DNA from 3 places in the Klebsiella africana genome. Region 2 is predicted to be linked to each of the others. Evidence: predicted binding sites of a transcription regulator. Region 2 holds the regulator's gene; each other region holds the start of a gene.
The links. Region 2 encodes PurR, which represses purine synthesis genes. Its sites were predicted from a motif close to CANGCAAACGTTTGCNTG; they were not measured.
Positions count from the first base shown of each region.

Region 1 (7,529 bases), 910 kb from region 2:
AGTTTTCATCGAGGCCGTCGGCCAGATGTACGCGTTGTTTCAGGCGTCCAATGATCTGCATGGCGCCATCGACGACACGGGCGATCACCATATGAAAACTGTTCGAACCAAGGTCGACCGCAGCGAATTCCTGCGGCCGAGGGGTTTTTTCGTTTAGTGGCATAGGTTAGTCGGGTTGTTCGAGTGATTTGAGATAATCGTAAATCGCCATTTGTGCGCGTACTTTACGGCGATTGCCGCGCGGCACATAGCGATTACTCAGTTCTTTATCAAGATAGCGCGCTTTTACCGTATCGTTGAACAGGATATCAAAAATATCCAGCACCCGCTGCTTCAGACGTGGGTCAAGCAGGGGAGCGGCAACTTCAATACGATAATCAATATTTCGCGTCATCCAGTCGGCAGAGGAGAGCCAGACCTGTTTATCGCCACCGTTTTCAAAACAGTAGACCCGGTCGTGCTCGAGGAAACGGTCCACAATACTGATGACGCGGATATTTTCGCTGATACCTTCCAGGCCAGGGATCAGCGAGCACATGCCGCGGATCAGCAGATTAACCGGCACGCCGGAGCTGGAGGCAGCGTAGAGTCTGTCCACCAGACCTTTATCCACCAGATTGTTCAGCTTCAGCGTAATTCCGGACGGCTGCCCGTTCTGCGCATTGGCGATCTCGCGGTCAATCATCTCATACAGCAGACGGCGCGAGTTCTGCGGCGACACCAGCAGGTAATCGAAGCTGACCGGGCGGTAGGGGTTTTCAATAAAGTTAAACACCCGGCGGACTTCATTGGTAATGCGCGCATCGGCGGTTAACAGCGAATAGTCGGTGTAGATCCGCGCCGTCTTCTCGTTGAAGTTACCGGTACCGATGTGGGCGTAGCGCACCACCTCATCACCTTCTTTACGCGAGATAAGGAACAGCTTGGCGTGGATCTTCAGACCCGGCGCGGAGAAGATCACGTGGACGCCCGCTTCCGTCAGGCGTTTCGCCCAGTGAATGTTGGCCTCTTCGTCAAAACGCGCCTGCAGCTCCACCACCACGGTGACTTTTTTGCCGTTGTGAGCGGCGTGGATCATCGCGTCGATGATGCGCGAATCCTTGGCTACGCGGTAGATATTGATTTTGATCGCCAGTACGCTGGGATCGAACGAGGCCTGGCGCAGCAGCTCAAGCACGTGCTCAAAAGTGTGATAGGGATAGTAGAGCAGCACATCGCGTTCGCGGATGGCGTCAAAGCCGTTGCGGAATTTATCAAACCACAGATGACGCAGGCGCGGCATGGGTTTATTAACCAGATTGGCCTTACCGACGTTCGGGAAACCGATAAAGTCTTTAAAGTTGTGGTAACGGCCGCCCGGCAGCATCGAGTCGTAGTTGGAAATGGAGAGCTTATCGCGCAGCATTTCGACCATCGCATCCGGCATATCGCGCTGGTAGACAAAGCGAACCGGCTCGGCGGTCAGGCGCTGCTTGAGGCTGGAGGACATCAGCTCCATCAGGCTCGACTCCATCTCATGCACCAGATCGTACTCGGCGTCACGGGTCATTTTCATCGAGTAGGCGTTCAGCGCATCGTAATCGAAGAAGCCTTTAAAGATATCATCCAGGCAATAACGCAGGATGTTATCCAACAGGATCATTGGCTTACGGCGGCGAGGCGCCTCCGGCGGCAGGTTTACGAAGCGCGGCACTTTGTCTGACGGAATTTCCAGCAGGGCATAGTTGATGTTTTCCCCGCGGATAATCTCCACCGCCAGATAGGTGTAATCATCTTTCAGGAACTGCACGAGGTCCGTTTCGCGGTTAATCAGGATCGGCGAGATGTGCTGACGCAAATACTGTTTGAAGTAGTTGCGCAGCCAGGCCTGCTGATTGACAGACAGCTGGCGCTCGTTGATCAGGAAGATCTGGTTACGCGCCATCTCCAGCAGCAGTTCGTTGTACAGACTATCGAATTCCTGGTCGGCCTTGAGAACGCGGGCCTGAATTTTGCCTAACAGATGGCGAGAATGGGCGGTACTGCCTTGTTCTTCACTGATAATAATCCGCCGCTTAAGCTCAGCGAAGCGCACTTTGTAAAATTCATCAAGGTTGTTGGAGTAGATCCCCAGAAAGCGCATGCGCTCAATCAGCGGGTTACTCTTGTCCGCCGCTTCCTGCAGCACGCGCTCGTTAAAAGACAACCAGCTGAGTTCTTTTTCGATGTATAGCTTTTCCTGGCCCATTACCGCTCACACTCCGTTTTACTCACAGGACGTAGACTATTATGACGAATTTTTCTGCATAGCGATTTACTGTGTCACAACAATATGACAGTAAGAAGAAATATTTCCGTGAGATGATTGATTAATAAACAATTTTAATTAAAAAAAAGCCCCGCGACAGGAAAAGGCGGGGCTGTTGTTCATTCTTCAGCGGCATAGCCCTGGGGGGGAAGCTGTCGTTCATCCAGCCAGGCGTGGTTGCCTGCCATGCGCAGACGTCCCTCGACAAACCAGCTTATCACCAGCGGATAAATAGCATGTTCCTGGGTCTGAACCCGCGCCGTCACCTCATCTTCGCTGTCGCCAGCGAAGACCGGCACTTTGGCCTGCAGAATAACTGGACCGCCGTCGAGCTCATCGGTGACGAAATGCACCGAGGTGCCGTGCTCCTCATCACCGTTTTCCAGCACCTGACGATGAGTATGCAGGCCAGGATACTTCGGCAGTAATGAGGGATGGATGTTCAGCAGACGTCCCTGATAGTGGCTGACGAACGCCGGGCTCAGGATACGCATATAACCCGCCAGCACCACCAGATCCGGGGCGTAGGCGTCGATTTCATGCATCAGCTGACGATCGAAGGATTCCCGGTCGGCAAACTGACTTTGCGCCAGCGCGTGGGCCGGGATGCCGGCCGCGCGCGCGCGCTCAAGGCCAAACGCATCGGCCTTGTTACTGAATACCGCACGCAGGGTGCCGTTTATCTGTTTCCGGCTGCAGGCGTCGATGATCGCCTGTAGATTGCTACCGCTACCGGAAATCAGCACCACGATGTTTTTCATGCAATGACCACACGCTGTTCGGAATCGGAGGCTTTGATATACCCGATTTTCCACGCGTTTTCACCTTTCTCGTTCAGCAGGGCAATGGCCTTGTCCGCTTCCGCTGCCGGCAGGGCGATTACCATCCCCACGCCGCAGTTAAAGGTACGATACATTTCATGCTGGCTGACGTTACCGGCGGTTTGCAGCCAGTTGAAGACCGACGGCCACTGCCAGGAAGATTCATCAATGATCGCCTGGGTGTTGTCCGGTAAGACGCGCGGGATGTTTTCCCAGAAGCCGCCGCCGGTCAGGTGAGCGATAGCGTGGACGTCAACGCTGGCGATCAGGTCGAGCACCGATTTTACATAGATGCGGGTCGGCGCCAGCAGATGGTCGGCCAGCGGTTTGCCGTCAAGGTCGGTGGTCTGCGGGTCAACGCCGCTAACCTCAATGATCTTACGCACCAGTGAATAGCCGTTAGAGTGCGGGCCGCTGGACGCCAGCGCCACCAGCACGTCGCCGTCGGCCACTTTGCTGCCGTCGATGATTTCTGATTTTTCCACCACCCCGACGCAGAAACCCGCTACGTCGTAATCTTCACCGTGATACATCCCCGGCATCTCAGCGGTTTCACCCCCGACCAGCGCGCAACCGGACTGCAGGCAGCCTTCGGCGATGCCGTTAATGACGCTGGCTGCGGTATCGACGTCCAGCTTACCGGTGGCGTAATAATCCAGGAAAAACAGCGGCTCAGCGCCCTGAACCACCAGGTCGTTCACGCACATGGCGACCAGGTCGATGCCGATGGTGTCGTGACGCTTCAGATCCATTGCCAGACGCAGCTTGGTACCGACGCCGTCGGTGCCGGAGACCAGTACCGGCTCGCGGTATTTCTGCGGCAGTGCGCACAGCGCGCCGAATCCGCCCAGTCCACCCATCACTTCCGGGCGACGGGTTTTCTTCACCACGCCCTTAATACGGTCGACGAGAGCGTTGCCTGCATCAATATCCACGCCGGCATCTTTATAGCTGAGAGAGGTTTTATCGGTCACTGCGAAGTCTCCACGCGTTTGCGGTAAGCAAGAAAAATCGGCGCAATTCTAACAGGGAAAGCAAACGTTTGCGAGCCTGCTTTACAGTCGGCGTAAAACAGCCGGGAGATGGTCAAATTTGATACTGCTCACGAAAATGAAACCGGGTACAGCCTTGTGCTTGCCTCCGCGTTGAGGAATCCTCATCATATCAATGAAACCGGTTTCTTTCTTTGATTTGCCGCGCGTTAGGTCGGTTATTTATGCATGCCGGGGGAGGGATGAATGGATATTGCGGCATTTGATATTGGTGGCACCGCGTTAAAAATGGGCGTGATGACCCGCGACGGCAGGTTGCTGGAAACGGCGAAACAGTCAATCAATGACAGCGATGGCGATCATATCTTACAGGCAATGCTGTCGTGGCTGGCGGCCCACCCGTCGTGTGAAGGGGTAGCCATCAGCGCGCCGGGCTATGTCGATCCGCACAGCGGCTTTATTACCATGGGCGGTGCTATTCGTCGATTTGATAATTTCGCCATGAAAGCATGGCTGGAAGCCCGGACCGGACTGCCGGTCTCAGTTGAAAACGATGCCAACTGTGTGCTGCTGGCCGAGCGCTGGCAGGGCAAAGCGGCGGAAATGGCCAATTTTCTGGTGCTCACCATTGGCACCGGCATTGGTGGCGCGATTTATTGCCACCACCAGCTAGTGCATGGGGCGCGTTTTCGTGCCGGTGAATTCGGCTACATGCTAACCGACCGTCCCGGCGGACGCGATCCTCGTCGCTATTCGATGAATGAGAACTGCACTCTCAGAGTGCTGCGCCATCGCTATGCGCAACATATCGGCGCGCCGCTGGAGAGCGTGACAGGCGAAATGATTTTTGACCGCTATGACGCCGGCGACCCGGTTTGCCAGCGTCTGGTCGCCGAGTTCTTCAATGGCCTGGGCCACGGCCTATATAACCTCGTCAATATCTTCGATCCGCAGACCATTTTTATCGGCGGCGGCATTGTGGAACGTCCCGGATTTCTGGCGCTGCTGCGCCAGCATCTGGCCTGGTTCGGCATTGCCGACTATCTCGATACCGTCAGTCACGGCAACGATGCCGGCCTGATTGGCGCGGTTTACCATTTCAATCAGCAGTATCGTTCGCCTGGCGACGATCGACATTAGGGAGAGACTATGTCCGGATTTAAAGCAGGGTTTCTGTGGGGCGGCGCGGTCGCAGCGCATCAGTTAGAGGGCGGCTGGCAGGAGGGCGGTAAGGGGATCAGCGTGGCGGATGTGATGACCGCCGGCGCCCACGGCGTGCCGCGTGAAATTACCGACGGCGTGGTGGCGGGGAAAAACTACCCGAACCATGAGGCGATCGATTTTTATCATCGTTATCCGCAGGACCTGGCGCTGTTTGCCGAGATGGGCTTCAAATGTTTTCGCACCTCGATTGCCTGGACGCGTATTTTCCCACAAGGCGATGAGCTGGAGCCGAACGAGGCTGGCCTGCAGTTTTACGATGATCTGTTCGACGAATGCCTGAAACTCGGCATTGAGCCAGTGATTACGCTGTCGCATTTTGAAATGCCTTATCACCTGGTCACCAAGTACGGCGGCTGGCGTAACCGCAAGCTAATCGACTTTTTCGTGCGCTTTGCCAGGGTCGTCTTCAGCCGCTATCAACATAAAGTGAAGTACTGGATGACCTTTAACGAGATCAACAACCAGGCCAACTTCCATGAGGACTTTGCCCCCTTCACCAACTCTGGGCTGAAATATTTGCCAGGTGAAGACAGGGAGCCGGTAATGTACCAGGCCGCGCACTATGAGCTGGTGGCCAGCGCCCTGGCGGTAAAAGCGGCGCGCGAGATCAACCCGGCGCTGCAGATTGGCTGCATGATCGCTATGTGTCCGATCTACCCGCTGACCTGCGCGCCGGACGATATGATGATGGCGATGAACGCCATGCACCGTCGTTACTGGTTCACCGACGTCCACGTGCGCGGTCGCTACCCGCAGCATTTGCTCAACTATTTTGCCCGCCGCGGCTTTACCCTCGATATCACCGAAGCCGATCGCCAGGCGCTAACCGAGGGCTGTGTCGACTACATTGGTTTTAGCTACTATATGTCGTTTGCCACCAAAGCCACTGCAGATAACCCCTTGCTCGATTATGATGAAACCACCAGCCTGGTCTCCAACCCGTACGTCAAAAAGTCGGACTGGGGCTGGCAGATTGACCCGGTCGGCCTGCGCTATTCGCTGAACTGGTTCTGGGATCACTACCAGCTGCCGCTGTTTATTGTCGAAAACGGTTTTGGCGCAATTGATGTCCGCGAAGCGGACGGCAGCGTCAATGACCAGTATCGCATCGATTATCTTTCTGCCCATATCGCGGAGATGAAAAAGGCGGTGGTCGAGGATGGCGTCGACCTGATGGGCTACACTCCGTGGGGCTGCATCGATCTGGTTTCCGCCGGCACGGGGGAAATGAAAAAACGCTACGGCTTCATTTATGTCGATAAAGATAATGAAGGGAATGGCACGCTGGCCCGTAGCCGGAAAAAGTCGTTTGCCTGGTATCAGCAGGTGATTGCCAGCAACGGGGAGAACCTGTCGTAGTCGGGTGGCGCTAACGCTTAACCGACCTACAATACACGTAGGCCCGCGTAAGCGTATGGACTGCACCCGCAGCTAAGCCGGAGCCTCGCCTCCGGTTTTTTTGTCTCTAAATCACTTTGCTTGATATACGTCAAGCAAGATGGGTATGGCCTAATCCGAAAAAAGCGGTATAATCCCGCGATTTTTTTTGTGGCTGCCCCTCAGAGGAGAAAGAGAATGAAGATTGTGGAAGTCAAACACCCACTCGTCAAACACAAGCTGGGCCTGATGCGCGAGCATGACATCAGCACCAAACGCTTCCGTGAACTCGCCTCAGAAGTGGGCAGCTTACTGACTTATGAAGCCACCGCCGATCTGGAGACTGAGAAAGTCACTATTGAAGGCTGGAACGGTCCGGTGGAAGTCGAGCAGATCAAGGGCAAGAAAATTACCGTTGTGCCAATCCTGCGCGCCGGCCTCGGCATGATGGAAGGGGTGCTGGAGCACGTGCCGAGCGCACGTATTAGCGTGGTCGGTATCTATCGCAACGAAGAAACCCTCGAGCCGGTGCCTTACTTCCAGAAGCTGGTGTCCAACATCGATGAGCGTATGGCGCTGGTCGTTGACCCGATGCTGGCCACCGGTGGATCGATGATCGCCACAATCGATCTGCTGAAAAACGCTGGCTGCACCAGCATCAAGGTGCTGGTGCTGGTGGCGGCGCCGGAAGGGATTGCCGCGCTGGAGAAAGCGCACCCGGACGTTGAGCTGTACACCGCCTCTGTCGATAAGGGGCTGAATGAGCATGGATACATCATTCCCGGTCTCGGCGATGCCGGCGACAAGATTTTTGGAACGAAATAATCG
Region 1 is NZ_CP084874.1:1,346,110-1,353,638, forward strand. It holds gene ppx (exopolyphosphatase) at 1-163, opposite strand, end outside; gene ppk1 (polyphosphate kinase 1) at 167-2,227, opposite strand; gene purN (phosphoribosylglycinamide formyltransferase) at 2,407-3,048, opposite strand; gene purM (phosphoribosylformylglycinamidine cyclo-ligase) at 3,045-4,082, opposite strand; gene bglK (beta-glucoside kinase BglK) at 4,347-5,240, shown strand; gene LGL98_RS06555 (6-phospho-beta-glucosidase) at 5,250-6,683, shown strand; gene upp (uracil phosphoribosyltransferase) at 6,900-7,526, shown strand.
Region 1: purM (phosphoribosylformylglycinamidine cyclo-ligase) is a predicted target of PurR. The motif match lies at 4,140-4,157, and genes of this name have one in related genera.

Region 2 (7,529 bases):
ATCTGCTTACGCATCAGCACGGTAAAGATAGCAGTAAACACCGCCAGGCAGACGCCCACGCCCACGCCGGTGCGGGCCGAAACCTGGGCATCTATCGTAGAGCCCTGGCCAAGGCGGAAGCCGACGCGAATGGTGACCGCTGCCGCCAGCGACAGCGGCAGAACGAACATCAGCGAACTGAAGTTCAGCGCGATCTGGTGTCCGGCGACGTCAATGATCCCAAGCGGGGAGACCAGCAGCGCGACGACGGCAAACAGGGTGACTTCAAAGAACAGCGCCAGAGCAATGGGCAGCCCCAGCTGCACCAGTCGTAACAGAACGGCGAAATCGGGACCATTGAAGCCCTCGGCGCAGCGAATATCCCGCATCGAACGCGCCCGGCGCACCCACCACAGCATGCTGGCGAACATCACCCAGTAAACGGAGGCCGTCGCCACGCCGCAGCCGACGCCGCCCAGCTCGGGCATGCCGAAATGACCATAGATAAAGATATAGTTCACCGGAATGTTGACCAGTAAGCCAATAAAGCCCATGACCATCCCGGGCTTGGTTTTTGCCAGCCCTTCACACTGGTTACGCGCTACCTGGAAGAACAGATAGCCCGGCGCGCCCCACAGCAGCGCGCGCAGATAGCCAACCGCCTTTTCTGCCAGCAACGGATCGATGTTATGCATAGAGCTGATGATATACCCGGCATTCCACAGCACGACCATGATCAGCACCGAGACAAAGCCGGCCAGCCAGAAGCCCTGACGCACCTGCGGCGCGATACGCTCCCGCCGCCCGGAGCCGTTAAGCTGCGCCACCACCGGGGTCAGCGCCAGCAGCAGGCCGTGGCCGAAGAGGATCGCCGGCAGCCAGATGGAGGTCCCGATGGCCACGGCGGCCATATCCGTGGCGCTGTAGCCACCCGCCATCACGGTATCGACAAAACCCATCGCCGTCTGCGCCACCTGCGCAAGAATGACGGGTATGGCCAGAGCTAATAACTGACGCGCTTCAATAAAATACTTCTGCACGTGAACACCTTCGAATTGTTGTTATTTTGAGACTAAAAAAGCCGCCGTAACTGGCAGCAAGGGGATAAAAATGAGGAATTTCCAGTCTATTGTAGCGAGGATTGGCTATTAAGCCAGTGAAAAAAGAGTTGGGGCACGAAGCGCGCTGGCAACCGCTTTGCCCTCCTGTTATTGTTCCCGATAGCGAAAACGGTAATCATACCGTCATGATTTTCAACAGGAGCCTAAGATGTTTACAGGTATTGTTCAGGGAACCGCGAAAGTGGTCTCCATTGATGATAAACCCAATTTTCGCACCCACGTGGTGGAGCTACCGGCACATATGCTGGAGGGGCTGGAAACCGGCGCCTCGGTTGCCAATAACGGCTGCTGCCTGACGGTGACTGAAATCAACGGCGCGCGCATCAGCTTCGATTTGATGAAAGAGACACTGCGCATCACCAACCTCGGCGATATCAAGATCGGCGATGAAGTGAACGTTGAGCGAGCGGCGAAATTCAGCGATGAGATTGGCGGGCATTTAATGTCCGGTCATATTATGACCACCGCGGAAATCGTGAAGATCCTGACCTCCGAAAATAACCGTCAGATCTGGTTTAAAGTGCAGGATCCGACGCTAATGAAATATATCCTCTATAAAGGATTCATCGGTATTGATGGCATTAGTCTGACGGTGGGTGAGGTGACGGCTACCCGTTTCTGCGTGCATCTTATTCCGGAGACGCTGCAACGGACCACCCTGGGAGCGAAAAAGCTGGGCGATCGCGTCAATATTGAGATCGATCCGCAGACCCAGGCGGTTGTCGATACGGTTGAACGCGTGCTGGCTGCGAAAGAGATTGCGGCTAAGATCAATGAGGCCTGAAAAAAAATCCCCCGCTGATAAGCGGGGGAGTGCTATTTAACGGGCGACGCGCAGTCCATGTTCAATACCGCGCGAGAACACCACCTGCCAGAGCTGAATGTCGCGGGCGCGGAAGGCGCCGGCGCAGGCGTTCAGATAATAGGTAAACATGCGTTTGAAACGTTCAGAATAATTATCGGCAATTTCCGGCCAGCTGGCGAGGAAACGCTCATACCAGGCCATCAGGGTCGTGTCGTAATCAGCGCCGAAGTTGTGCCAGTCTTCCATCACAAAATGCTTCTCGCTGGCTTCGGCAATGTGACGCACGGAAGGCAGGCAGCCGTTAGGGAAGATATATTTATCGATCCACGGGTCAACGTTATGGTCAGTGACTTTGGAACCAATAGTATGCAGTAAGAAACGGCCATTGGGTTTCAAATTACGGTCGGCAACCTCAAAGTAGGTGGCGTAATTTTTCGGCCCCACGTGCTCAAACATGCCTACGGAAACAATGCGGTCAAAGCTGTCATGCAGATCGCGATAATCCTGGAGACGAATTTCTACATCGAGATCGGCGCAACGGGCCTGAGCCATCTTTTGCTGTTCAGCGGAGATGGTTACACCCACGACGCTGACCTGGTAGTTTCGTGCCATATATTCGGCAAGGCCACCCCATCCACAGCCGATATCCAATACCCGCATGCCCGGTTCAAGCTCCAGTTTGCGACAGATCAGATCCAGTTTGTCCTGCTGCGCGGCCTCGAGGGTTTTCGCCTCTTTCCAGTAACCACAGGAGTACTGCATGTAAGGATCAAGCATTCGACTAAAAAGATCGTTACCGAGGTCGTAATGCTCTTTGCCCACAATCCAGGCACGTTTTTTACTTTGTAAATTAAACAGACGAGCGCCTGCTATGCGGAGTGTGTCTTTGAAATGATGAGGGAGCTGCTTTTCCAACCCGGCGCGTAACACCTTGTGGAAGAATATATCCAGGCGCTCGCATTCCCACCAGCCGTCCATATAGCTTTCGCCTAAACCCAGCGAACCTTCCTGCAAAACCCGTTTAAAAAAGAGAGGGTTTTTAACCCGCAGGTCTGACGGCGCGGAGCCATTGATTTCAATTCCCGCACGGCCTAATAATTCAGCTGCAATCCGGTACCAGTCATCATTTGGTACACTTACTTCTTCTATACACGATGAACTCATAGCTTCTCCATCACGCCCAAGTGATCAGAACCTTAAAACAGCGTAGACGCTTTTTTGGCTTTGTGAGAAATCTCACGGATAATCCGTGAAGTCGCTATCCGACGTAAACAGAGGAAGGGAGATAACCCTTGCCGAAAGGCCTTCCATGGTGAAACGGAGGCATCCTGCTTCCGTTAATCTGTAACTATTTTCTATTTATGTGAACCCGGATCCAGTATAGGACGCTAAGTACTGGCTTTCAATAAAAATTTCTTAGCATGCTAACGACTGGCCCGGGCCCTGATGATGAAAATTATGCGTGGGAAGAGTGGGGTGTCAGCGCTGGTGTCTGCTGCAGACGAAAGCCTATCCCGGCTAAGCCAATCGAGACCAGCATTACGCTGGTAGTGGTCAGCAGCGGCGTGGCGATCAGCGCGGACACCAGCAAGCTGGTCAGGAAGCACAGGCCAAGCTGCAGGGTATTCTGCAGCGCCGCTGCCCGGCCGGTCGCCTGCGGGAAAGGCTTCAGCGCCTGGGCAACCACAATAGGGTAGATCCCGCCGTTGACCACTGCCATCAGGCAGAAGGGGATCATTAACGCCACCAGCGAGGCATGCGTCTGCAGACCGACCAGCCAGGTGGCGGCTACGCTGACGGCGAAGACCACCAGCAGCCACGGCAGCATCTGTTGACCGGACCACTTTTGCAGCAGCGCGCGGCAGCCATAGCCTCCCACCAGAAAGGCGATGGTCTGTGGGATGTAGCTCAGGCCGATAGCGGTTGGGCCGTAGCCCATTTCATGAAGGATAAAAGGCGAACCGGTAAGCCAGGCGAAGAAGCTGGCGGAACAGGCGGCGTAGATCAGGACGTTGCCGCTGTATTCCCGTGAACGGAGCAGCGCGAGGAAGGTGATCTTCTGCTGCGTCACTGCGGCTGGCCTTGCCGCTGCCTTCAGGCGCAATGCCGGCAGCATCAGCAGCAGGGTAATTGCAAACAAGGTGGCGAAGATGGCCTGCCATTCAAAGTGAACCAGCAGCCAGCTGCCCAGCAGCGGGGCCAGGGCTGGCGATAATCCCACCAGCGGCATAATAGTGGCGAAGATGCGGTTAGTGCGCTGTGCGGGATAGTAATCGGTAACCATTGCCTGCCAGGTAACGGCCGCGGCACAGACGCCGATCGCCTGCAGAAAGCGCAGCGCCAGCATCAGAGTGGCATTGTGCACCCACAGCATTCCCAGACAGCCGAGAGCGAAAATCGCCAGGCCGCTCAGCAGCACGGGTTTACGCCCATAGCGGTCTGACAGCGGCCCCCAGAACAGCTGACCCAGCGCGAAGCCAGCGAGGAACAGGCTCAGACTGGCGCTGATCGAGGCGGCGGAGGTATTGAGATCCTGCTGCATGGCGGCAAACGCCGGCAGGTACATATCAGTGGCCAGAAAGCCCAGCACGCTCAGGCCGGCCAGCCAGACTAAAAATCCTTTCCCAGGTCGTGACATAACGTTCTCATTTTTGGAGTACAGGTACGATGCCGCAGAGTGTAGGGAGTGCATTGAGGCTTGTGAAACGCTAATATTTGTCACATGCATTCAAAAATTTTGCAGGCAGAAAATGTGGTCTGAATACTCTCTGGAAGTGGTTGATGCCGTTGCACGCAACGGCAGCTTCAGCGCCGCCGCGCAGGAGCTGCACCGGGTCCCTTCCGCGGTTAGCTATACCGTACGTCAGCTTGAAGAATGGCTGGCGGTTCCCTTGTTCGAGCGTCGTCATCGTGATGTGGAGCTGACCCCCGCCGGGGTCTGGTTTTTGCAGGAAGGGCGCTCTGTTATCAAAAAAATGCAGATCACCCGCCAGCAGTGCCAGCAAATCGCCAACGGCTGGCGCGGGCAGTTATCGATCGCGGTGGACGACATTGTGAAACCGGCGCGGATGCGCCAGATGATCGTCGATTTCTATCGCCATTTTCCCGATGTCGAGCTGATCGTCTTTCAGGAAGTGTTCAACGGCGTGTGGGATGCGCTGGCCGACGGCCGCGTAGAACTGGCGATTGGCGCAACGCGCTCTATTCCGGTCGGCGGTCGCTATGCGTTTCGCGATATGGGGATGCTGAGCTGGGACTGCGTGGTGGCGAGCGATCATCCGCTGGCGAAGATGGATGGTCCGCTGAGCGACGATATCCTGCGTAACTGGCCGTCGCTGGTGCGGGAGGATACCTCGCGCTCGTTGCCTAAACGAACAACCTGGCTGCTGGATAATCAGAAGCGGGTGGTCGTGCCCGACTGGGAATCGTCGGCGACCTGTCTGTCGGCGGGCCTCTGCGTTGGCATGGTGCCGAGCCATTTCGCCCGTCCGTGGATAGATCGCGGCGAATGGACTGCGCTGATGCTGGAAAATCCGTTCCCGGATGCGGCCTGCTGCCTGACGTGGCAGCAGAATGACGCTTCACCGGCGCTAAACTGGATGCTGGACTATTTGGGAGACAGCGATACGCTGAATCGGGAGTGGCTGCGGGCGCCGGAGTGATCCGCGCCCGCCAGTGGCCTTAACGACGATAATCGACAAACGGGCCATCCGCTACCGAACGGCGTTCAACCAGACGAGGGTGCACTTCGATAGACTGCGACTCTTCGCGCTTGTTGACGATACGATCCAACAGCATGTTAAATGCGGCTTCGCCCAGAGAATCTTTCGGCTGATGAATGGTGGTTAACGCCGGGCTGAAATAGCGGGCGTTACGCACATTATCATAACCGATCAGCGAAATGTCCTGCGGCACCCGCAGTCCCATTTCGTCTGCGGCGCAGATGGCCCCCATCGCCATGATATCCCCGCCGCAGAACACCGCCGTCGGACGGTGCTGCTGGTTTAAGATCTGCTGCATAGCGCGGTAGCCGGATTCAGGCTCGAAGTCGCCCTGCACAATCCAGTTTTCCGGCACGCTGATATGCGCCTCTTTCATCGCCTGCATAAAGCCGGCCAGGCGTCCTGCGCCGGTGTTGCGCTCCAGCGGTCCGGGGATCACGCCGATTTCGCGGTGGCCGCGTTCAATCAGGTAACGGCCGGCGATATACCCGCCCTGGAAGGCGTTATCGATGACCGCATCGGTGAAGTCGGCTTTCGCCTCGCCCCAGTCCATCACCACCATCGGAATATGGCGGTACTCTTCCAGCATGCTCAGAACCGAATCCGGATACTCGGAACACATCACCAGCAAGCCGTCGACGCGCTTTTGCGCCATCATCGACAGATAGGCACGTTGTTTTTCCGGATCGTTCCATGCATTACCGAGGATCAGGGTATAGCCCTTCTGGAAGCAGCTCTTTTCAACGGACTCAATAATTTCAGCGAAATAGGCGGCTTCGCTACTGGTCGCCAGCAGGCCAATCGATTTTGTATGATTGACTTTCAGGCTGCGCGCTACGGCGCTCGGCGAGTAGTGCAGCTCTTTGATCGCCGCCCATACCGCGTTACGCGTCTCTTCGGCAACGAAACGGGTTTTGTTAATTACATGTGACACGGTTGTAGTGGAAACGTTTGCGCGCTTCGCTACATCTTTAATAGTTGCCATTACATCTCACTCCATGCCTTGACCTGATCGCCTGAACATCGATACGTAAACGTTTGCCTACACACACCCTGAATACAATTTTCAACATTGCATCACGTCGGGAAAACGACACAGAACGACAGGAAGGGGTCAATGGCCGATACGCTTTTAAATTAGCGTGGGATTTTGTCCGATCTTGGGGCAAAGTGGAAGAGCAAAAATGTGCATCGCCCTAAATCCCGGAAGATTTTTGCGATTTTTTGTGCAAAAATGAGCAAGCTCACTTTTGTTGTGGGGATAACCAGAGGGAAAAATGATGGATACCAATTTAAAGTTTTCGCTGATCACCACGATTATTGCTCTCGGCGTGATTGTCGCTTTCAGCCTGACCGCCATTCTGCACTAATGTTTCGCTGAGGGAGGAGCGCAGCTTCCTCCCCATATCCTGTCATTATTATCAATTCTGCAAAAATCTTTTGTCATTTCGTTCACTTTTGTTTTTTTGTGATTGATGTCATGCTTTTGACTTCTGATGTTACGCCGTCCTCTCTGACGGTCTGATGGAGTCATTGAATGAAAATCAACTTTCCTTTACTCGCGCTGGCGATCGGCGCCTTTGGCATCGGTACCACCGAGTTCTCCCCTATGGGATTGCTGCCGGTGATTGCGAAAGGTGTGGACGTCTCAATACCGGTAGCGGGAATGCTGATCAGTGCGTATGCCATCGGCGTCATGGTCGGCGCACCGCTGATGACGCTGCTGTTGTCGCATCGCGCGCGGCGCAATGCGCTGATTTTTCTGATGGGGATCTTCACCGTCGGCAACCTGTTGTCATCCATCGCGCCGGATTACACCACGCTGCTGCTGTCGCGCATTATTACCAGCCTCAACCACGGCGCTTTTTTCGGCCTGGGATCGGTGGTGGCGGCCAGCGTCGT
Region 2 is NZ_CP084874.1:2,253,389-2,260,917, forward strand. It holds gene mdtK (MdtK family multidrug efflux MATE transporter) at 1-1,019, opposite strand, end outside; gene LGL98_RS10970 (riboflavin synthase subunit alpha) at 1,249-1,884, shown strand; gene cfa (cyclopropane fatty acyl phospholipid synthase) at 1,921-3,069, opposite strand; gene punC (purine nucleoside transporter PunC) at 3,362-4,543, opposite strand; partial or broken gene punR (DNA-binding transcriptional activator PunR) at 4,656-5,564, shown strand; gene purR (HTH-type transcriptional repressor PurR) at 5,587-6,612, opposite strand; gene cydH (cytochrome bd-I oxidase subunit CydH) at 6,905-6,997, shown strand; gene LGL98_RS11000 (MFS transporter) at 7,165-7,529, shown strand, end outside.

Region 3 (7,529 bases), 970 kb from region 2:
TTACGCAGCGCAATGCCCTGCCAGAAAAGGTAATCGGCGGGTTGATCGTTGTAGTACCGCCCGGCGTCCAGCGTTGAGCCCCCTTGCCGGGCAAGCTGGTAATATTCCGCCGCCTGCTGCGCATCCCCAGCCTGTTCTGCGCAGTAGCCCAGCAAATACCAGATATCGTTGTCCGTTTGCCCAGGCAGTCGCCCCTCCCCCAGATTGTCGGGATAGCGTAATGCGGCTTTCAGACAGTCCGTGGCCTGTTTAAACGCCCCACGCTCGATGAACTGTAATGCCCGATGGAGCTGATTGAGCAAATACTGGCCGGTGATTTTCCCTTCTCCTCCTTCCCAGGGATGGAATACGCGCGTATCCAGAATCGCGGCGGCATCGGCATAATGACCGGACGCGTTCCACAGGCTTAGCAGCTCAGCGGTCAGGTCGTCCCGCTTCAGCACCACGGCTTTACGTTCCACCAGCGTCGTCAGTCGCTCATGTACCGGCCTGGCCAGTAATTTTTGCAAAAAATCGAGTTCAAACAGGAAGCGCGCATTTTCCGGCTCCAGCGCTACGGCGCGCTGCAGATAAGCCAGCGCCTGCGTTGCATCCTGCTGTTTATTCCACGAGTAAACGCCCAGCAGACGATGAGCGGGCGCATAATCGGGAGATTTTTCGAGCGTCTCGCGCCAGCAGCTCACCGCCTCGTCATAGCGACGTTTGCTGTACCAGAAGCAACCGAGTAGATAGCGGGCAAAAGCGCTGTCGCCCAGCGACTGCAGCATCTGAACTTCATCGAGCGAGTTAGGGAAACGAACATTGTGCGCATGGCAGTGCTCGGCGGCGGCAATAAACTGTTGGCGTTCATTGGCATCATCACTTAGCGACGCACGCCAGAGCATCGGCAGCGCTTCCTGACTGTCCAGAACCGCAAGAACCTCTTTCACCGCCGACGTCTGTCCGAAAGAGAGCAACCACCCCGCCAGCAGGCTGGCGTTGACCCCTCTGCGCCCCGTGATGCGCAGCAGGGCTTCTCGCGCGTCGTCGCTCCGCTCAATCATCCAGCGCGCGCAGTGCAGCGGATAGCTCAATGGGTATTGTTCAAGAGAGGCGAAAATAAACTCCAGCGCTGCTTTCTTCTGCCCACTGTTGGCTAATGCCAGCGCTTTCAACCCCATCGCCAGAGGATTGCTGGCGTTGAACCGCAGACTGGTGTTTACTTTATCCAGCGCATCGGCAACATCACCGCGCTTCATCGCCAGCCGCGCCAGCGACCACCAGGCGGCGTCACGGCAGTTACCGCTCCAGGAGGCTTTGTAATAGTGATCCCAGGCGCCTGCATCATCCCCCATCCTTTCCAGCACGCTGGCAAGCAGCATACTGGCTTCGCCATCTCGCGGGTTCTTATTTAAACGATGCGCGCGCTGTAGCGCAGCACGGGCACACTGTTCCGCCAGCGCCCAGTCGGCACTGTTGAACGCCAGGGTACCGAGGGCAACATTATTGCGATAATCCTGCGGATCGAGCTCAACCGCCCGACGATAGTAATCCCCGGCGTAGCGGCTTGCGTGGTTGTATTGTTCAAGGTGCTGGCCGATAAAATAGAGCTCGTCGCCATTGTGGATCGCTTCCGGTAACGCGGGCGCTATCGCTGGTTCGGGCAGCGGCGTCTGTTGGGTAATATGTTCCTGATAATCCAGCAGCGGCTGGTTCTCGGCGGTTTTCACTTTGAGGGTTAAGCGCCCGACGCCATTTTCCGGCAGCGTCTGCTGCCAGCTCTCACCGGGCTTCAGCGTCAGCTGAGTTTCGTACAATGGCTGATGGTCAGCGCTGAGTTCAACCACGATATGATTTAGCGGAGCAATGGCATATACGCCAAGCAGCAGTTGCCCAGACTCGCGAACCAGCTTCAGTGCCAGCTGTGTATTGGCATTTTGCACCATCCCTAACTCGCTGTAGGGAAGGAAATTTTGTACAAACACCTTCTCTTCATAAGGCGCAAGCCACGTAAAGTCAGGCTGGTTATCGGTGAAGACGCCGGTCATCAGCTCAATATAAGGGCCATTTTCATCGGTCAGATTTCGATCCCAGGCCTGGCCAAAATCCCCGTAACCCCAGCTCCACTGTTTCTTACCAGGAGAGACATGGTGATCGGCAACATGCAGTAACCCGCCTCGCTCGTCATGATGATAAGCGCCGACAAAATCGTAATCCGACTTCTCCGCCATATACGAAGTGGGTACCGGGACGTTTTTATAACGGGAGATATCAACCCCCGCAGAATAGTCCACTTTGTAGTAGGTACCGGTGGCAATCGGGAAAGCGGAAACATCACGCTTACCATGGTCGAATACAGCGGTGACATCGGGTGGGAATACACTCTGGTGGGCATCGCCGCCTTTGACTGCAGGGTTGGCCCACCACAGGAAATGGCGCGGCGTGGCGTTACCATTGAAGATCTTGCCAGTGATTTCAATCAGCGCGCGGTCAGGATAGAGCGTAAACCCGGCCATAACCTGCAAACCGCGCATGGGCTCCGCTTCCCCCATCCATACGGTCTGCGCGCCGTTTTCTCCCTGCTGAATAGAAAAATCGACCGGCTTAAAGGTCGTCGGCCGGTGATGTTGCGGCCAGTTAAATTCGATTCCGCCGGAGATCCAGGGCCCGAGCAGCCCCACCAGGGCTGGCTTAACCACCTCATTGTAATAGACGAAATCACGTTGTTTGACCTTGTCATATGCCCGGTGAATACGGCCGCCAAGCTCCGGTAGCAGCATGACCCGAAGGAAATCATTCTCCATCCACACTGCCTGATAATCGCGCATTTCGCGTTCGCCGGTCAGGGTATCAATTACGCCGTAGGGATAGACGCTGCCGGAAGATCCTTGATAAACACGTTTTTCCAGAAACATAGGGTTCGGATCTTCCGCTCCCGTCGTCCACGTTGGTAATGAAATGATTTCCTGCCAGACCTTAACCGAACCGTACATGATGCCTCCACTAAACAAAACGAAGTAAAAGTTGCAATAACAGGAGTCTATATCGCCAATTCGCTGTTAAAATGCGCAATGCTCACGCAATATAGTTAAGGGAGTTAAGTGTATGCAGCGTACTGGCTTTAATAACGCCCGGGTCCGGCAGGCCAATAAGTCGATTTTTCTTTCCCATCTGTGGCGGGAAAAGCAGCTCAGTAAATCACAGCTCTCTCAACTCACCGGTCTCTCCATTCCGGCGGTGAGCAATATTCTGGCCGAGCTGCTTAGCGAGGGATTGATCGGTCACTCAACGGAACACATGAGCAAACGGGGCGTGAACAGCGGCAGCTACCAGATCCCCGAGCACGGCGCCTGGACACTGTGCATGAATATCACCCCGACCAGCATTGAATATCAGCTTGCCGACGCCCGCCTGCTGGCAGTGGATGGCCATCAGCATTTGCCGGTCAACGCGCCCACTCCTCAGGCCCTGCTTGAGGCCATCGTTGAATGCTGGCGGCATATCCACCGCCGCTACCCGCAGCACAGCATCAATCTCGCCCTTGGCGTGCATGGACAGGTTGATCCGATTACCGGCGTTTCACAAACCATGCCCCAGGCACGCTGGAAAACACCGATCGAAATAAAGTATCTGCTTGAGGAGCGGCTTGGCGTGCAGGTTCGGGTGGATAACGACTGCGTGATGCTGGCGCTGGCGGAGAAGTGGCAGCATCAGGGTACACAGCAGGATTTTTGCGTGATCAACGTCGACTACGGTATCGGCTCGTCATTTGTGATTAACGATCATATTTATCGCGGCAGTCTGTACGGCAGCGGGCAGATAGGGCATACGATTGTCAATCCTGACGGCAAAGCCTGCGACTGCGGAAGATACGGTTGCCTCGAAACCGTCGCCTCTCTCAGCGCGCTGAAAAAACAGGCCCGAATGTGGCTCAAAACGCAGCCTGAAGCAACGCTCTCCCCCGAGCAGTTAACCACGGCGTCGCTCATTGAGGCCTGGAAAGAGGGAGATGTGCAAATTCGCGCATGGGTTGATAACGCTGCCAACGCGATTGGCTTAAGCCTCTATAATTTCCTGAATATATTAAATATTAATCAAATCTGGCTTTACGGGCGCAGCTGCGCCTTCGGTGAGCAGTGGCTGGAAAGTATCGTCAAACAAACGGGTTTTAACCCCTTTGACCACCGGGATACGCCGCGAGCGCACGCCACCCAAATTGGCTTTGGCCAGCTGACACGCGCCCAGCAGCTGATGGGGATAGGTTATCTGTACGTTGAGGAGCAATTGCAGACGCTGGTTTAGTCATAAACGAACGTGGCGAAGCGCAAATTTGTGTATTACGTTTAAATCACACGTCTCTCATAACGAGCTGATTATGAACTCACTCCGCTATTTTGATTTTGGCGCTTCCCGCTCTCTGTTGCTGCTTATCGCCCGCATCGCCGTGGTGATTCTGTTTATTCTTTTTGGTTACCCCAAACTGCTGGGCTTTAGCGGTACGGTGCAGTACATGGCCGCCTCCGGCGCACCGATGCCGACCCTGGCGGCGATTATCGCCGTTATTATGGAAGTGCCTGCCGCGATTATGATTGTACTGGGCTTTTTCACCCGCCCGCTGGCGGTCATCTTTATCTTCTACACCCTGGGCACGGCGGTGATTGGCCATCACTACTGGGATATGACCGGCGATGCGGTATTGCCGAACATGATTAACTTCTGGAAAAACGTCAGCATCGCTGGCGCCTTCCTGCTGCTGGCGATCGCCGGCCCCGGGGCGATCTCCCTCGACCGTCGCTAATCTCCAGACGCAAAAAAGGCCGCATACGCGGCCTTTTTGATGTCAACGCTAACGCTTACGCATAGACCGGGAAGCGGGCGCAGATATCCAGCACTTTACCTTTCACACGCTCAATGACCGCGTCGTCATTGATATTGTCCAGCACGTCACACATCCAGCCAGCCAGCTCTTTGACTTCCGCTTCTTTAAAGCCGCGGCGAGTCACAGCCGGAGAACCGATACGGATACCGGAGGTCACGAACGGGCTCTTCGGATCGTTCGGCACGCTGTTTTTGTTGACGGTGATGTTGGCGCGGCCCAGAGCGGCGTCAGCTTCTTTACCGGTCAGGTTTTTATCCACCAGATCCAGCAGGAACAGGTGGTTCTCAGTACCACCAGACACCACTTTGTAGCCGCGGTTCAGGAACACTTCCACCATCGCTTTGGCGTTTTTCGCAACCTGCTGCTGGTAAACTTTAAACTCTGGCTCCATCGCTTCTTTCAGCGCCACCGCTTTCGCCGCGATAACGTGCATCAGCGGGCCGCCCTGCGCGCTTGGGAATACCGCAGAGTTCAGTTTCTTATACAGCTCTTCGCTACCGCCTTTCGCCAGGATCAGGCCGCCGCGCGGACCCGCCAGGGTTTTGTGGGTGGTGGTGGTCACAACGTGAGCATGCGGAACCGGATTCGGGTACACGCCAGCGGCAATCAGGCCTGCCACGTGGGCCATATCGACGAACAGGTAAGCGCCGATGCTGTCAGCGATTTCACGCATTTTCGCCCAGTCAACGATACCGGAGTAAGCGGAGAAACCACCGATGATCATCTTCGGTTTGTGTTCCTGAGCCTGCTTCGCCATGTCGTCGTAGTCAATTTTACCGGACTCATCGATACCGTAAGGGATGATGTTGTACAGTTTGCCGGAGAAGTTAACCGGGGAGCCGTGAGTCAGGTGGCCGCCCTGCGCCAGGTTCATCCCCAGCACGGTGTCGCCCGGCTGCAGCAGCGCGGTGTAGACGGCAAAGTTAGCCTGAGAGCCGGAGTGCGGCTGGACGTTAGCATAGTCAGCGCCGAACAGTTCTTTCGCGCGGTCGATTGCCAGCTGTTCAACTACGTCGACGTATTCACAGCCGCCGTAGTAACGCTTGCCCGGATACCCTTCAGCATATTTGTTGGTCAGCTGAGAGCCCTGCGCCTGCATAACGCGCGGACTGGTGTAGTTTTCGGAGGCGATCAGTTCGATGTGCTCTTCCTGACGTACTTTTTCCTGCTCCATAGCCTGCCACAGTTCGGCATCATAATCGGCAATGTTCATTTCACGCTTTAACATCCGCATCTCCTGACTCAGCTAACAATAAAATTTCGGCCTAAAAAGGCGGTCCGATTGGACAACGGCCCACAGTATAACCGAATCATTCTGTGATAACAGGTCTTGACAAAGGATTTTACGCAAACGATTGGCTCCGCATGATACAAGGCTTTGAGCAATAAAGCCTCTCTCAGTATCAACGGATTTCTTTTCAGGTTTGTGATGCAAATTCTTCATGTTGTAACTAGATCGGGGGAATGTGTTAAAGAACCATTTACAACGCAGGGTTATTTCTTTAAGATGCATTTAAAATGCATCATTAAGATAACACACAAGGAAGCACGCTATGCTTGACGCTCAAACCATCGCCACGGTAAAAGCCACCATCCCCCTGCTGGTAGAGACCGGCCCGAAATTAACCGCCCATTTCTACGATCGTATGTTCGCGCATAATCCGGAGCTCAAAGAGATCTTCAACATGAGCAACCAGCGCAACGGCGATCAGCGTGAAGCGTTATTCAACGCTATTGCCGCCTACGCCAGCAATATCGATAACCTGCCTGCCCTGCTGCCGGCGGTGGAAAAAATCGCCCAGAAACATACCAGCTTCCAGATCAAACCCGAGCAGTACAATATTGTTGGCAGCCATCTGCTGGCGACCCTCGATGAAATGTTCAGTCCGGGCCAGGAAGTGCTCGATGCCTGGGGGAAAGCCTACGGCGTGCTGGCGAACGTCTTTATCGGCCGTGAAGCCGAGATCTATCAGCAAAACGCCAGTAAAACCGGCGGCTGGGAAGGGACTCGCGCGTTCCGCATCGTAAAGAAAACCCCGCGCAGCCAGCTTATCACCAGCTTTGAGTTCGAACCGGTTGATGGCCAGCCGGTCGCCGATTACCAGCCAGGCCAATACCTGGCCATCTGGCTGAAACCTGAGGCGTTCGAGTATCAGGAAATCCGCCAGTACTCCCTGACCCGCAAAGCGGACGGCAAAGGCTACCGCATTGCGGTTAAACGCGAGGAAGGCGGTCAGGTTTCCAGCTGGCTGCATAACCATGCCAGCGAAGGGGATGTGGTCTATCTGGCCGCCCCGGCGGGAGACTTCTTCCTTAGCGTTGAGCCGCTGACGCCGGTCACCCTGCTCTCCGGCGGCGTCGGGCAAACGCCGATGCTGGCGATGCTGGATGCGCTGGCGAAGAGCGGTCATCAGGGTCAGGTGAACTGGTTCCATGCGGCGGAAAATGGCGACGTTCACGCCTTTGCCGATGAAGTGCAGGCGCTCGGCGCGGCGCTGCCGGCGTTTACCTCTCACGTCTGGTATCGCATCCCGACTGAGGCTGACCGTCAGGCTGAACGTTTTGATAGCGAAGGTTTGATGGATTTAGCGGCAGTGGCGGACACGATTCGCGACCCGCAGATGCAGTATTATCTCTGCGGCCCGGTGGCGTTTATGCAGTTTGCAGCGAA
Region 3 is NZ_CP084874.1:1,279,175-1,286,703, reverse strand. It holds gene LGL98_RS06290 (DUF5107 domain-containing protein) at 1-2,972, opposite strand, end outside; gene LGL98_RS06285 (ROK family transcriptional regulator) at 3,085-4,281, shown strand; gene LGL98_RS06280 (DoxX family protein) at 4,355-4,777, shown strand; gene glyA (serine hydroxymethyltransferase) at 4,833-6,086, opposite strand; gene hmpA (NO-inducible flavohemoprotein) at 6,412-7,529, shown strand, end outside.
Region 3: glyA (serine hydroxymethyltransferase) is a predicted target of PurR. The motif match lies at 6,203-6,220, and genes of this name have one in related genera.